DNA from 2 places in the Clostridium cochlearium genome. Region 1 is predicted to be linked to the other one. Evidence: riboswitches for the same ligand, from Rfam matches in the RefSeq annotation. Region 1 holds a riboswitch; the other holds the start of a gene.
What was found. A riboswitch is a leader RNA that binds a small molecule or an ion and turns the genes downstream of it on or off. The one in region 1 is predicted to bind glycine.

Region 1 (8,202 bases):
TTTTAGTATTTTTTTATCGAAAATACTATAGCTACAAGAAAGTTATAATCTTCAAAAAATATTTATTATTTTTAATATACAGCTTTAATTATTTATGGTTACCAGCGAATCATTTCTTTCATCATAACGTATTGGAATCTATATAGTTCATCATTAGGGCTTAATTCATAAGCTTTCTTAGCAAATGAGAAAGCTTCACTAAAATTTTTCATATTTTCGTAAATTAAAGATTTCTCAAAATAAGCTTCACTTTTAGATGAATCTAAGCTAATAGCTTTAGAGCAAGAATCTAAGGCTTCTTTATAATTTTCTAAAGAATTTAAAAGACTTCCTTTAAGGCAAAGGGCTTTATAAAAATAAGGATTTAATTTTAAACAGTTATTGCAATAGTATAGGGCTTCTTCTTCATTACCTAGCATATTCAATATGTCTGCTTTTTTAAAATGTAGTTTATAATTTTTACTCTCCATATTTAAAAGTTTGTCGCAGTAATAAAGAGCCTTTTCAAAATAACCTCTTTCGTCATTAATTTTTATTAAGTTTAAATATGCTCTTTTATCATCTGGGAAAAAAGTTAAATATTTATACATACATTCTTCAGCTTTATCCATTTCATACATTTCTATATGAGCTTCACCTTTTACAAGATAGGTTTTAGGATAATTACTATTCAAATTAAGGGCAGCATCAAATTTTTTAAAAGCTTTTTTAATTTTATTATTTTGTAGAAGTTCTTCTCCTTCTTCAAGTAAAAAATCTATTTGCTCTTGTAAGCTATTAATTTTAATATTACTTTCCATAAAATATCTCCTCCAGTAAGTAAATTTTAAAATTTATCTTAATTATTGACATAAATTACAAATAGTATACTAAAAATAAAAAATTAAAATTTGAAAATTTAAAACATAGTGGTATAATGATGTACTTAGGAGGCTTGATATATGTGGTTATTCGAGGTGCAAAACCTGAGGATGCAGAAAAAGCTGCAGAATTAATTTCAATGGCATGGGATGAACTTGCCTGTATATTTGCGGGATCAAAGGATAAAGAAGAGGTGAATAAAGTAATTAGTACTTTTTGCAAGGAAAAAAATAATAGGTTTAGCTATGAATACATTGATGTAGCTGAGAAAGATGGGAAAATTGCAGGATTAGTATTGGCATTTCCAGCAGAAAAGGAAATGAAGTTAAATATACCTATTATAAAAAAGTTACCATACATGTATAAAAGGAAAATTTCAAATTATAAAGAAGAAGTTGTACCTATGCTAAGTTCAGAAGAGGCAAAACCAGGAGAGTACTATATAGACTCTATTGCAGTACATCCTAATTATAGAAAAAATGGTTTAGGGAAAAAACTTTTAATGGTTGCAAGAAAAAGAGCACTTAAAAAAGGATTTAAAAAGGTTTCTCTTATAGTAAAGCCTAAAAATAAAGGTGCTATAAAACTATATAAATCTTCTGGATATAATATGGATGGAACAGTAGATATGCCTAGTACTGACTATTATAGAATGGTAAAAAAATATACTGTAGAAGTTTAATGATAAAAAATACTTCTTTTGAATAACATTTATAAATGGTAATGTTATTTGAGAGGAGTATTTTTAATGAATATATTAATGCCTATATATGCTAATAGAGAAATTATACTAGATTTATATTCTATAATTATAGATGGTTATTTAGAAAGTGTTTCCATAAAGCGTGTAGAAGACAAATCAGATAATTTCAGAGTACAAAATGGTAGAAAAAATGTAAAAAGCAATGATTTAAAAAAATCATATACAAGTAAGGATAAAATAAGTATTGCTGAAAATGAATGTATAGATAAATATAGAGATTTTAGTGGTACTATAGACGATAGAAACAGTGTTAGAGATGAAATAAGCGTAAAAAGAATATACACTAATTTTCATATTTTAAATAAATTAAAAAATGTTATGGTAGCAGAAAATATGATTAAGTATATGAAAAAAGGGAAGATTAGTTCTGAAAATATAGTTCGTGGAGAATATATAGAAGTGGAGGGATGTATTTCTCCAATATCACTAATAACTGAAATAAATACCATGATAGATATTATAGAAACTTATGATGATAAAGAGTTAAATAAATTATTAAAAAATCAGCAAGATAGAGAAGTATTTATGGATTATTCTATTATATTAAAACATTTAAAAAATTTGAATAAGCAATTAAGTAGTCATAATACCACTAATATGATAATAGACTGTGGATATTATAAGGTAGTTTTGAATATAAATACAAATAATTTTTCTGATAAAAATGTATATATGTATGATAATGTACATTGCAATTGCAAAGTTTTATGTAAAGTCATAAAAGTTGTAGATGAAAATAAACATATAGATTTACTATGTAAAACTTGTATGAGTAGTTATTATAATGAACTACTAAAAAGTATTAGTATTCATTTAGATATATTAAGAGAAAATAATATTATACTTCCAAATAATATTATAACTGAAATAAAAGGACCTGCTATTCAGGCAATACCAATTGCTATATATGTATGAATCTCAATGAAATTATAGCTTCGAAAGATATTAAATATATTTTTAGAAAGTAGTAAGGATAAAGTTATATTAAAATATAAGAAAAATTAATTACTTAAAATATAAAGTAAAAAGTATAGGGGGATAACTATACTTTTTTACTTTAAGATATATCTATTTCTTTAAATACTTCTCCATCTAAAGTCTTTATTTTAAACGTATTATCTTCCAAAATACCATAACAATTAGGTGTATTTTCTTTTGGAAAAGTAATAGAACCAGGATTTATTATAAACATATTATTTATTTTTTCAGTTAAGGGAACATGGGTATGACCATATATTAAAACATCACCAGTGCTTATATTAGGTAAGTTATTTTTATTATATATATGCCCATGGGTTAAAAATAATCTTCTATTATTATATAAAATTATAGAATAATCACTCATAATTGGGTAATTTAAAACCATTTGATCTACTTCACTATCACAATTTCCTCTTACTGCTATTATTTCATTTTTATATGTATTTAAAATTTCAGCAACCTTTTTAGGATTATATTCTTTTGGTAGAGGATTTCTTGCACCGTGATAGAGTTCATCTCCTAATATAACTAAATAATCAGCATTTTCCTTTTCATATATATTAATAACTTTTTCTAAATAGTAGGATGAACCATGTATGTCAGATATAAAAAACAATTTCATAATATTTCTCCTTTCTTATAGTAGATTAAAAACTTTGTATTTATATATTATACTAAAAAAGGCACGTCCATGCCAAACTTATGGTAATAAAGATTAAAAGAGGAGAACATATAGAGAAATTATTTCATATTATAAATGTATATTATTAATAAAATGGGGATGGTACTTTAATATGTATTCTGGATTTTATAATACTAGAGTTTCTATGTGTAATAAAGGAAGAATAAGGGTAATGGGCGTTGGAAATTTGAAGGTCCAGCCAGATATGGCAGTTATAAGTTTGGGAATAATAACGGAAGATAAAAATTTAGAAAAGGCTCAAAAGGAAAATGCTCAAATAAGTAGTAGAGTTATAAGAGGGCTTCAAAATATGGGGATTGATATAAAAGATATAAGCACTGCTAATTATAATATAGAAGCACAATATGATTATGTTGATAATAAACAGGTATTTAGAGCGTATAGAGTAACAAATATTTTAAGTGTAAATATAAGAGATGTAAGAAAAGTAGGAGAAATAATTGATGCATCAGTAAAAAATGGAGTAAACAATGTGGCAAGTGTAAGATTTACTGTATCTGATTTAAAACAATACAATAACAGAGTATTAAAACTAGCGGTACAGGATTCAGTAGAAAAAGCTATAGTTATAGGTAATACTTTAAAAGTACAGGTAAATACAACACCATGCAGTGTAAAAGAAGAAAGAAACATAGAACCCTTAAGAGAAAATGTAGTTATGCTTAAGGATGTATCAACTCCTATAATTCCAGGACAGTTAGAGCTAATGGCAGTAGTAGAAGCAGTATTTGTATATTAGTCTAAAAAATATAATAACTTTTTATTTTAAGGAGGATTTTTATACTTAAATGTAGAATTTAATAGGGTAATGGATAGAAAGGATGTGTTCTTATGGAAAAAATGAAAGTTTTAATTCCACTGGATGGTACAGACAGAAGTATGCACTCCTTAGATTTACTAAAGGACATGTTTCCTAAAGATAAAGTTGAAGTTACATTAATGAATGTTAAAGAAATAGTAATAGTAAATGGTATGGTAGCATCAGAAGAGATTGCAAGAGCTCAAGAATTAAGCCAATTTATATTAGATACAGCTGAGAGACAACTAAAGGGATATGATATTGAAAAATGTATTACCTTTGGATATGCTGCAGATGAAATATTGAGAAAATCTAAAGATGAAAATTTTGATATTATAATAATGACTAAATCTACTAAAAAGGGTCTAACTAGAATGATAGGTTCAGTAACTGCTAAGGTTGTAAAGAATACTAAAAGTATAGTAATTATTGTGCCTGAATAAAAGTAAAGTGTGTTACTGCTAAAAGAGGCTACCTCAAAATATTTTTTGAGGTAGCCTCTTTTTAAATTAATTAGCAGTAACTTTATTTTTAAATGTATTATTTGAATTATCAGATTCGTTTTTTAAAACTTCTTTTTTAGAAGATTTTTCAGTAGATGCTTCTAATTTTGATTTTTTACCATCTGTTTGAACTAATATTATGGAGCCCATAATCATAAACATTCCTATTAATTGAGGAATTTCAAATATTTCTCCAAATATTATAAAGGCTAATATGGAAGCTACAACAGGTTCTACACTTGCTATAATACTTGCTTTGCTTGATTCTATAAATTCAAGAGACTTAACAATTGCTATAGTTGGAATGAGGGTAGATACTATACCTAATGCTAAAACGTTCAAAATTGTAGAATTAGTTCCAGTATTTTTAATTAAAGACACTAAAGTCCAAGGTGGTTCAAAGAACCATAAAAATATTGCACCAAATAAGAGAGAGTAAGTTAAATGAGTTTTTTGAGGATATTTTTCTGTTCCTATTCTTCCTAAAATATTTTGAAGTGCCATTGCAAAACTAGATATTATTCCCCAAAATACTCCAATAAGATTTACTTTAAAAGCAGCAGGATCATAGGCTTTTACTACTAGACAACATCCAACTAAGGTTAACACTAAAGCTATAATCTTATTTACAGTAAATTTTTCTTTAAATAAAAAGTAGGATAAGATCATTACAATAACGGGATTTACAAATAATAATACAGAAGCTGTTGCTACCCCTGTATATTTTACAGCATAGCTAGAACCTATAAACATTCCATCTAAGGCGAAAATACCATAGATAGCAAATAAAAGAAGCCCTTTTAAATCTGTTTTAAAACATTGGGGATCTTTAATTAAATTTATAATTATATAGGGTAGTATAGCAATAGTAGGTCTAAGAGAAGATATGGCCATAGGACTAAAGCCAAGTTGTTCTAAGTTTTTAACAAAAATACCCATAGCACCCCAAGAAGCACCGGCTAATAAGGCTAAAAGAATACCTTTTTTACTTTCATTTGAATTAGTCATAAAATATCTCCTTTCAAAAATAATTTCATTAAAAATAAAAAAAAGAGAACAAATCCCAAAGTTTGCTCTCCATCTGTTAAAAAATAAAGAGAGAACAAACCCAAAGTTTGCTCTCTCTCTGTTTCTTTTCCAGAGTCTATCCAAGTATAATTCCTTTGCCTGAGAATTTCTCTATGCTTTATTGGGATAAACATAGATTGTCCCTTCGGCGTCCTATAAATAGGAGCTCTCTTATACTCTTCAACTAGAATAATTATCTAATTATACATTATTTTATAATTAAATTTTACAATAGAAATTTAGTGATGTCAATAAATTATCAGAAAAATCCATCTATCTTTCATTATAATTCTAAATCATAAACTTTTGATAATGTATTTATTACTGAAAAAATTACCACTGCAGCTAAGTTTGCAGTAATATGACCTTGATCAAATCTTGGCGAAACTTCTGCAATATCAAAACTTATTACTTTATTAGATCTTATTATATATTTGATAAGTCTTACTACTACTTCAGGATCTAGTCCAAGAGATTGTGTTGCACTAACTCCTGGAGCAAAAGCTGAAGAAAATACATCAGAGCATACAGTTATATATATATGATCTTGATTTTTCATAAAGTCATCTAAAGATTCAAATATTGTCCAATCGTCTACATGGGTTATATTTTTAGCGAAAACATAATTAGCCCCTAAATTATCAGCTGTTTTAAATAAATCTAGAGTATTACTATGTTTTTGAACTCCCATACAAAGATAAGAATATTTTAAATTCTCTCTTTTGCATATATCAGATATTTGTCTAAACATAGTTCCTGAGTTTCCCATGCCTTCAGTATATGGTCTAATATCTAGATGAGCATCAAAATTTATAATGCCTATATTAGGTTTAGATTTAATAGTTTTTAAATGATTTAATACACCTAAATAATTACCAAAGGCAACTTCATGTCCACCGCCTAGGACTATAGGAAATAGATTTAAGTTTAAAATTTTATCCACAGCTTTAGATAGCAGAGCTTGACCTTCCTCTAAACTTATATTTTCAACAAAAATATTTCCAGCATCAAAAAGTTTTACTTCTTTTGTAAAACAACAGGGAAGATTAGCCATTTCCTCTCTTATAGTTTCAGGTCCCTTAGCAGCACCAGTTCTACCCTTATTTCGTCTTATACCTTCATCACAGCAAAAACCAATAAATGCAAAACCTAATTTCCCTTCAAAAGATTTCAAATCATCTTTGTTTAAATCAATAGGTTCTACCCATTGATGCCATCTAAAGGCTAAAAAATTATCTTCACTATCAGTACGACCTTGCCAAAAGTCTTTGCTGCAAGGTTTATAGTTTATTCCAAGCACTATACCAACTCCTCATTTGTAACTTTTAAATACCTTACCATTATATAATTATAGATTTATTACTTATATTTATCAATATATGAGAAAAAATGATATAATGTTATAATGTCATCATAAATATTTTAGAAAGGAGATTTTTAAATGAACACATTAAAAAGATTTATAGATTATTATAAGCCTTATAAATCTATGTTTTTCATGGATATGTTTTGTGCCCTTACCTTATCTATGATAGATCTGATATTTCCTCTTATAGTGAGATACTTATTAAATGATATATATGTAAATAAAAGTAGTAGTGAAATAATACATTTTATTGTATTAATAGGAATCGGTTTATTAATTATGTATATAATTAGATATTTTTGTCAGTATTACATAAGTTCATGGGGACATATTATGGGAGCTAGAATGGAAGCAGATATGAGAGAAGATATATTTTTACATCTTCAAAAGCAATCTTTTTCATACTATGACAATACAAACACTGGTCAATTGATGTCTAGAATAGTAAATGATTTATTTGACATTTCGGAGCTTGCTCATCATGGGCCAGAGGATGTATTTATTTCTCTTTTAAAAATATTTGGTTCCTTCATAATACTTATGAAAATAAATGTTAAAATTACTAGCGTACTATTTTTTATAACTTTATTTATGATATATTTTTCTTATTTTTATAATAAAAAAATGAAATATATATTTAAAAAGAATAGAGTTAAAATAGCCTCAGTAAATTCTCAAATACAAGATAGTTTAGCGGGAATTAGAGTTGTTAAATCTTTTTCTAATGAAGACTTAGAGGTAGAAAAATTCAAAAATGGAAATAATGAATATTTACAAACTAAGGAAAAAGGTTATTTTATTATGGGAAAATTTTTTAGTGGAAATGGATTTTTTCAAGGAATGCTATATCTTTCAGTAATTCTAGTAGGAGGAATACTTATAGGAACTGGTGAAGCTCAAGCATCTGATTTAGTTGTATATATTCTATATATAAATATATTTTTAAATCCAATAGAAAAGCTTGTAAACTTTACTGAGCAATTCCAAAAGGGTATAACTGGATTTGAAAGATTTTTAGAGATTTTAAATACCAAACCAGAAATAGAAGATGTACCTGGTTCTATAGATTTAAAGAATCCAAAAGGGGAAATAGAATTTAAAGACGTAACTTTTAGTTATGATGCAGAATCCACTGTATTAGAAGGGATAAACATAAAA
Region 2 (8,202 bases), 150 kb from region 1:
AATTATAGGAAAGATTTATCCTATATTTGGAATATGTTTATTGTTAATGGCTGTTGGTGTTGGAACAATGCTTATTGTAAAGGGGTATCCTATTCCAGAGGCTGTACCTTCAAATTTATACAATATGCATAGTAAGGCAAGTACCATGCCACTATTTCCAGTATTATTTGTAACTATTGCCTGTGGTGCTATTTCAGGATTCCATTCAACTCAGTCACCACTAATGGCTAGATGCATAACAAACGAAAGACAAGGGAGAAGAGTATTTTATGGATCAATGATTGCAGAAGGTATAGTTGCATTAATATGGGCAGCAGCAGCTATGAGTTTCTTTGCAGGTCCAGGTGGAACTAACGGGGTTGGAAAGTTTAATGAAATTATGGCTTCTAATGGAAATAATGCAGCTTGGGTAGTAAACGAAGTTTGTAATTCTTTATTGGGAAAAGTAGGAGGAGTACTTGCAATACTTGGAGTAGTTGCATGTCCTATAACTTCAGGAGATACAGCTTTTAGAAGTGCTAGATTAACTATAGCCGATTCATTAAAATATAAACAAGAGGATATTAAAAATAGATTATCCATAAGTATTCCTTTATTTATAATAGGATTTGCATTAACAAGAATAGATTTTAATATAATTTGGAGATATTTTGCTTGGTCTAATCAAGCATTAGCTACTGTATTGCTTTGGGCATCATCTGTATATCTAGTAACTATTAAAAAACCTCATTGGATTGCATCAATACCAGGAACATTTATGACCGCTGTAAGCGTAACTTATATAATGGTTGCACCAGAAGGATTTAAATTATCAACATCTATTGGATATCCAGTAGGTATAATATCAGCAATAGTAGTATTTGCAATATTTTTACTCAAAGCAAAAAAAGAAAAAAGAGAAATTCATGATTCAAAAACCGCTTAGGATATAATAAATTAGACTGCTAAAATAAAAAATTAGCAGTCTAATTTTTATGGAAATAAAAATGTATCCATACATTTGAACATATTTTCAAAAACCTTTATAATTGCAAATGTAAGTTAAATAAAGGGGGAAATGTTATGGAAAAAAGAACTGATATAAAATTAAAAACTTTACAAATGGTGTATGTAGCGTTAATGGTAGCAGCTACCTGTGCAGCCACAATGAGCATAAGAATACCTACAATAACAGGTGGGTATGTACATCCAGGGGATAGTATGGTGTTTTTATCAGCTGTTATATTAGGTAAAAGATATGGGGTAGTTGCAGCAGCATTTGGTATGGCACTAGCAGATGTTTTTTCAGGATATATGATATGGGCACCATTTACATTAGTAATAAAAGGGATAATGGCATATATAACTGCTAGAATAGCATATAGAAGTAATTATGATGGAAATAATATCAAAAATAATGTATTTGCATTTTTAGTAGCAGGTATATGGATGGTTATAGCTTACTATTTTACTAGTGTAGTAATAACAAGATTCATATATGTAGAAACTGCTACTTTAACAGAAAGTTTGCTTATAGCATTAAAAGGTGTGCCAGGTAATATAGCCCAATTTATAGTAGGAATTGTTATAGCATTACCTTTGATTAAAGGAATAAAGACCTATATAATGAACAACCTTTAGTCAATGAATAATTAACAATGAAGAATGAACAATTAAGGATGATTTTCTTCCACTACGTTATAGAAAATCTTAAATTTTGTTTTGTAGGCTCGTTTGCTTCGCTAAACATCGCTTGTTTTAGTGAAAAACTGCTTAATATATAAATAATATAATTAAAATTTTTTCGTAACGATAGTGGAGAAAAAATAACCACAATTTTTCATTCTTCATTGTTCATTAAATTAAGGTTGTTCATTAAATAAGGGGCTTGCAATTTTAAAACTAAAGTGGTATAATGTGAAACATAAATTGAATAAAGGTTCGGATGAAGATAATAGGAGAGAGGTCTTTAGACCCACCGAAGATGCAAAAATCTTTCAGGTACCATTGTTTTATGGCAGGGACTGTTATTGGACGAAACTCTGGAGAGACTCTTTTTTTATAAAAGAGCACCGAAGGAGCAAGTTGGAATATTCCAATGAAACTCTCAGGTAAAAGGACAGAGCGTAGAAGTGAAGTTTAAATCCAGAGGTCTACTTTTTGATGACCTCTTTATTTTTTTTATTGACATTTCTATTAAAACTCTGTCCCCATTAAAACAAATATTTAATAGGAGGATGGAACATGGAAAAGGCATTACAAATTTTTAACAAAATCGATTCATTGGTGTGGGGACCACCGCTTTTAGTTCTTCTTGTTGGTACAGGAATATATCTAAGTATAAGATTAGGATTTCTGCAAATCGGTAAACTCCCTTTAGCACTTAAATATTTATTTAAAAAAGGTGACGATGATAGTACAGGAGAAGGGGATGTAACTAGTTTCCAAGCTCTTTGTACAGCGCTTGCCGCAACTATAGGAACAGGAAATATAGTAGGGGTAGCAACAGCTATTAAAGCAGGAGGACCTGGTGCTATATTTTGGATGTGGGTAGCAGCTTTTTTTGGTATGGCAACAAAATATGCAGAAGGATTACTTGCGGTAAAATATAGAGTTACTGATAAGAATGGTCAAATGTCCGGTGGACCTATGTACTATATAGAAAGAGGTTTAGGCAAAAAGTGGCTTGCAAAGATGTTTGCTATATTTGGAATAGGAGTTGCTTTCTTTGGAATAGGAACTTTTGCTCAAATTAATGCTATATCTGAATCATTTAAAGACTCATTTGGAGTCCCAGTAGTAATAACAGGTATTATTATAACTATATTGGTAGCAGCAGTAACTCTTGGAGGAATTAATAGCATTGCAAAAGTTGCAGAAAAGATAGTACCATTTATGGCTATTTTATATGTTACAGCTTCAGTAATAATAATAGTAACTAATGCAAAATTAGTTCCAGCAGCGGTAGTTTTAATAATAAAAAGTGCTTTTAATCCTACAGCAGCTATGGGTGGTTTCTTAGGAGCTACAATTAAGCAAGCTATACAAAATGGTGTGGCTAGAGGAGTTTTCTCAAATGAATCTGGATTAGGAAGTGCACCTATTGCCTCAGCAGCTGCAAAAACAAAATCTTGTGTACGTCAAGGACTTATATCTATGACAGGAACTTTTATAGATACTATTGTAATATGTACAATGACAGGAATTACTTTAGTTTTAACTGGTATGTGGAAATCTGATTTAGCAGGAGCTGCTATGACTAATGCAGCATTTGTACAAGGAATGCCCTTACCAATACTCGGTAAATTAATAATAAGTATAGGATTAGCATTCTTTGCATTTACTACTATATTAGGATGGAATTATTATGGTGAAAGATGTACTGAATATTTATTTGGAATAAAAGGAATTAAACCATATAGATATACTTTTATAGCAATAGTAGCTATAGGAGGATTATCCATACTTAAATTAGATTTAATATGGGTTATAGCAGATATAGTAAATGGTCTTATGGCAATACCTAACTTAATAGGACTTATAGGATTAAGTGGAGTTGTAGTTAGTGAAACTAAAAAATATTTTAATAATATGAATGAAGAAGAAGTTGTAGAAGAAGCAAGAAGAGCTATTGCTAGATAATCATGAGATAATTTAAAAATGACTTATTTCAGAGGTGAGTAAGTATCCTTTGAAATAAGTCATTTTTATTAATATTAAACATGAAAATGAGGAAAAATATATATAAAAAACATATATAAATATGTTTAAATTAGGAGAAGTTACGAATAATAGAACAAAATAATAAAAAAATGTTGACTTTATTATATAAAAATGCTAATATTATTCTATAATAACGCGATCAATGTTCGTGTTTATAAAAATAGAAGGGATGGTAAACTCATGGAACAATTAAAAGAAAACAATTTCCAGGGTAATAAAAAACCGAAAGGAAATAAAAATAGTTTTTTGGAATCATTTTTTAATTTATCAAAAAATAATACAACAGTTAAAACAGAGGTTATAGCAGGAGTAACCACCTTTATAACAATGGCATATATAATATTTGTTAATCCATCAATATTAATGCAAGCAGGTATGAATATGCAAGGACTTTTAGGTGATGATGCTGTTAAAGCAGGAATTAATGCTTTAAATGATGGAATGGTAGCATCTGTATTTGCAGCTACATGTATATCAGCAGCTTTAGGAACTTTTATAATGGGATTCTACGCAAATCTACCTTTTGCTCAAGCACCAGGTATGGGATTAAATGCATTCTTTGCATTTAGTGTATGCTTGACATTAGGATATACTTGGCAACAAGGATTAGCAGCTGTGCTTATATCTGGTATTTTATTTATAATAATTACGTTAACATCTATTAGAGAGAAAATAGTAGACTCAATTCCTAAGAATTTAAAATTTGCAATATCAGCAGGAATTGGATTATTTATAGCACTTTTAGGATTTAAAAGCGGTGGAGTTATAGTTTCAAACCCAGCTACTTTAGTAAGTTTTGGGGATTTTACAAAGTCAAATGTAATATTAACTTTAATAGGTCTTACAATAACAGCTATTTTGATGGCAAGAGGAGTAAAAGCAGCTATATTAATAGGAATACTAGCTACTACAATTATAGGAATACCTATGGGAATAACTAATGTAGTTCCAATGTCTTCATTAGTAAGTATGCCACCATCACTTGCTCCAACATTTTTAAAGTTAGATTTGCCTGGACTTTTAAATGCAAGTGGTACAGGAATATTTAGTTCAATTTTAAATATATTTATGGTAATTATATCTTTCAGTTTAGTTGATATGTTTGATACTATAGGAACACTAGTTGGAACAGCACAAAAAGCTAATATGGTAGATGAAAATGGAAGACCACGCAATTTAAACAAAGCTCTTATGGCTGATGCCATTGCTACAAGTGTAGGTTCCCTTTTAGGTACAAGTACTGTTACTACTTATGTAGAATCTACAGCAGGAGTATCTCAGGGAGGAAGAACAGGACTTACTTCCGTGGTTACAGGAATAATGTTTTTATTAGCTATGTTCTTTAGCGGATTAGTTGGTATAGTTCCAGCAGAAGCTACAGCACCAGCTCTTATTATAGTAGGAGTTCTTATGATGGGGGCAGTAACTAATATAGATTTTTCAGATTTTACAGAAGCTCTACCAGCATTCTTTACTATAGCTATAATGCCATTTACCTCAAGTATTGCAAATGGTATAGCTGCTGGATTAATATTTTATCCAATAGTAAAATTAGCAACAGGAAGAAGAAAAGAAATTCATCCAATTGTTTATGTTCTAGCAATCTTATTTATAATAAGATTTACAATACTCCCTAAATAAAATAACTATAAACGCAAAAAGAGCTGTCGCATTAAGAATAAATACTACAATTATTTCTTAGTGCGATAGCCTTTTTTTATAATATAAAATTGATTTAATATCTAGATTATAATAAAATTTAAAATAGAGATATGTAACATAAGTTACGTATAAAATAAATAGAAAACTGCTGAGAAAATTAATTCTCAACAGTCTTAATATTATTTACCAGGCTTTGGTGAGGTAGTTGATTGATTTTGTTGTTGATTTTGCTGCTGTTGCTGGTTTTGAGCCATATTTTGTTGTTGAGCATTTGGAGCCATGTTTGTAACCATTTCAGGTATTTTATCGATTAATTGACCCATATTACCTTTACCATTTACAGGTAACATGGATACAGAGTCTTTATCAATAACTACTACAGCATTAGTTGTGACTCTAGCACCTAAGCCAACATTAGGATCAGTATTTGAAGAATTAGAATTAGATTGTGCATTTTTTGCATTACTTGTTGCACTACCGTATCCTAAACCTACTGAAACTATGGGAACTAAAGTTTTATCCTCTACAACAAGAGGTTTTCCCATAACGCTTTCGGTTTTAACAAAGTCCTGTAATCCTGAAAACAGAGCATTCATGTTTTGTGTAAAATTTACATTTTGACTCATTTTTTAAAAATCCTCCTTTATTTATTTTCATAAGAAATTTGTTTATTATAATTTTTTTTGTTTATAGTTAATAATTTAATGATAGATAAAGGCTTGAACTTCATTATTGTAGTTATATCAAAATAGTCGTAATCCATACTAAAGTCTGGATTATTATGGAATACATCAAAATTTATATATTGAGATAGTAAATTTATAATGCCATAAGTGACTCCTGTATTAGAGGGATCGCTAAAACCATAAGAAGTCTTAATTTCTGCATAACTAGGTTTTAATTCTTTCAGCATATAAAACGAATTTTTAATGTTTCCATTATTTTTAATAGGTTTTTTATAAATTTTTTTATTAAAAAAATATATATCAAGGTATATATCCCCATTATTTGATATAATATTACCTTTGATAAAGGGGTATAACCATGAAAACAAAATATTAAAATTTGGAATATCATAAGAATTAAAATTTCCTATAACCTTAATAGGATAAATATTTAATAATAATAAAAATATTAAAATAACTATTAATAAAAATAAAAGTACATACATAAACAAACATCTCCAATTTATTTAATAAGGTTTGCTTTTATAGTTTATGTTTATTTACTATAAATATTTGTTGTAAAGATTGTATAAAAAGTTAAAAGGGAGATTTAATCAAATGTTTATCCATGATTATGTATTATTAGTCATTAAATTTGAATTAAATAAAATTTTAGGAGAGGATATATAAATGGATAAAATAAATATATTAGAAAATAGTATCATATTTAAGGATATGGAGCAAAAGGATATAATAAGAATATTGGATAGTATAAATTATACTGTGAAATTTTTTCATAAAGATGAGAATATAGCAATAGAAGAAGATCCTTGTAATAGCTTAGGTATAATAATTAATGGTAATGTAGAGATTCAAAAAATATTTGCATCTGGAAAAGCTATAACTATAGATAGGCTAAAGTGTGGAAATATTTTTGGGGAAGTTATAATATTTTCCAATATGAGAAAATATCCAGCTACAATTACAGCAGTAAGAGAAACATCAGTGATGTTCATATCTAGAGAAGAAATACTTAAATTATGCAGTTTAAATAGCAAATTTTTAAATAATTTTATGGGACTTTTATCAAATAAAATATTAATGCTCAATAAAAAGGTTAAAAACTTATCTTACAATAGTATAAGGCAAAAGATAAGTAGCTATTTATTAGAAGAGTATAATAAAATAGGAAGTTTAAATTTAAAACTTAATATTTCTAGAAAAGAAATGGCAGAACTTTTAGGTGTACCTAGACCTTCTTTATCTAGAGAAATGATTAAAATGAAAGAGGAAGGATTAATAGATTTTAATAAAAATGTAATAAAAATATTGGATGAAGAGGCTTTAGAAGATGTTTTAATATAAAGACAAAGAGGAAGATGTATAATGATATATGCATCTTCCCTAGTTCTACTCTATTCTTACTTTAGAAGGTAATAATTTTTTAAAAGCATCAAAGGAAGACAAATTAAAATTCATACGTTTAATTTCACCATCTTCATTATAAATTAATACAGTTCTAGCTATATTATCATCAGTATAAAATTCTACTATATTATTTAAATCTATTGAATACTTTCCTAAATAAACAAATAATTTATCTAAAAAATTTAAATTATTATCTTCTATCCATACTAAAAGATTTCTATACTCCGGTAATTTATTTTTTTCAATACTCTTTTTATATTTAGCAGAAGACTTTTGAAAGTCTTTTAAGTAATTATTTACAAACATTTTACCTTTGATTTTCAAGAATTCTAAAAGCTCATCTAAATGAGAAAAATTTTTACTTTGCTTTATATTATTTACAGCATAAAAAAAAGATTTTCTAACCTTATAATGTTTGTCTAAACAATCCTTTAAAGTAGTTTTTTTATAATCATACAAAAGTGATAAGTCAAAATTCTCCAATTCACTATTATATAAATTATCTAAAAAAATATTACCTTCTAGATAGCATAAATTTAAGGCATTTAAAGGTGCATAACATTCATTGAATTCATCTCTATATTTATTAATAATTTCTTCTATATCGTTCATAGTTTTTTTATCCACTTTTTTATTAAAGAAAAGCATTCAACCAACTCCTTGTAGAATTTATTTATAATTTTATCATAAATAAAGGTTTTGTGAAGTAAATTTTTTATTTTACGAACAATAACTATAAGTTTTA

Region 2: linked by a shared signal. The riboswitch ahead of CKV72_RS08355 (alanine/glycine:cation symporter family protein) and the one ahead of CKV72_RS07655 (DMT family transporter) in region 1 are both predicted to bind glycine.

What each region holds. Positions count from the first base shown of each region.
Region 1 is NZ_LT906477.1:1,543,815-1,552,016, reverse strand. Features, by position in the region: gene CKV72_RS07685 (tetratricopeptide repeat protein) at 99-800, opposite strand; gene CKV72_RS07680 (GNAT family N-acetyltransferase) at 944-1,543, shown strand; gene CKV72_RS07675 (DUF6414 family protein) at 1,610-2,539, shown strand; gene yfcE (phosphodiesterase) at 2,682-3,227, opposite strand; gene CKV72_RS07665 (SIMPL domain-containing protein) at 3,400-4,047, shown strand; gene CKV72_RS07660 (universal stress protein) at 4,140-4,550, shown strand; gene CKV72_RS07655 (DMT family transporter) at 4,617-5,618, opposite strand; glycine riboswitch at 5,756-5,862, opposite strand; gene hutG (formimidoylglutamase) at 5,962-6,978, opposite strand; gene CKV72_RS07645 (ABC transporter ATP-binding protein) at 7,120-8,202, shown strand, end outside.
Region 2 is NZ_LT906477.1:1,693,908-1,702,109, reverse strand. Features, by position in the region: gene CKV72_RS08365 (carbon starvation CstA family protein) at 1-925, shown strand, start outside; gene CKV72_RS08360 (ECF transporter S component) at 1,063-1,620, shown strand; glycine riboswitch at 2,012-2,112, shown strand; gene CKV72_RS08355 (alanine/glycine:cation symporter family protein) at 2,224-3,621, shown strand; gene CKV72_RS08350 (NCS2 family permease) at 3,883-5,343, shown strand; gene CKV72_RS08345 (GerW family sporulation protein) at 5,544-5,990, opposite strand; gene CKV72_RS12230 (hypothetical protein) at 6,008-6,277, opposite strand; gene CKV72_RS08335 (Crp/Fnr family transcriptional regulator) at 6,720-7,394, shown strand; gene CKV72_RS08330 (hypothetical protein) at 7,440-8,105, opposite strand.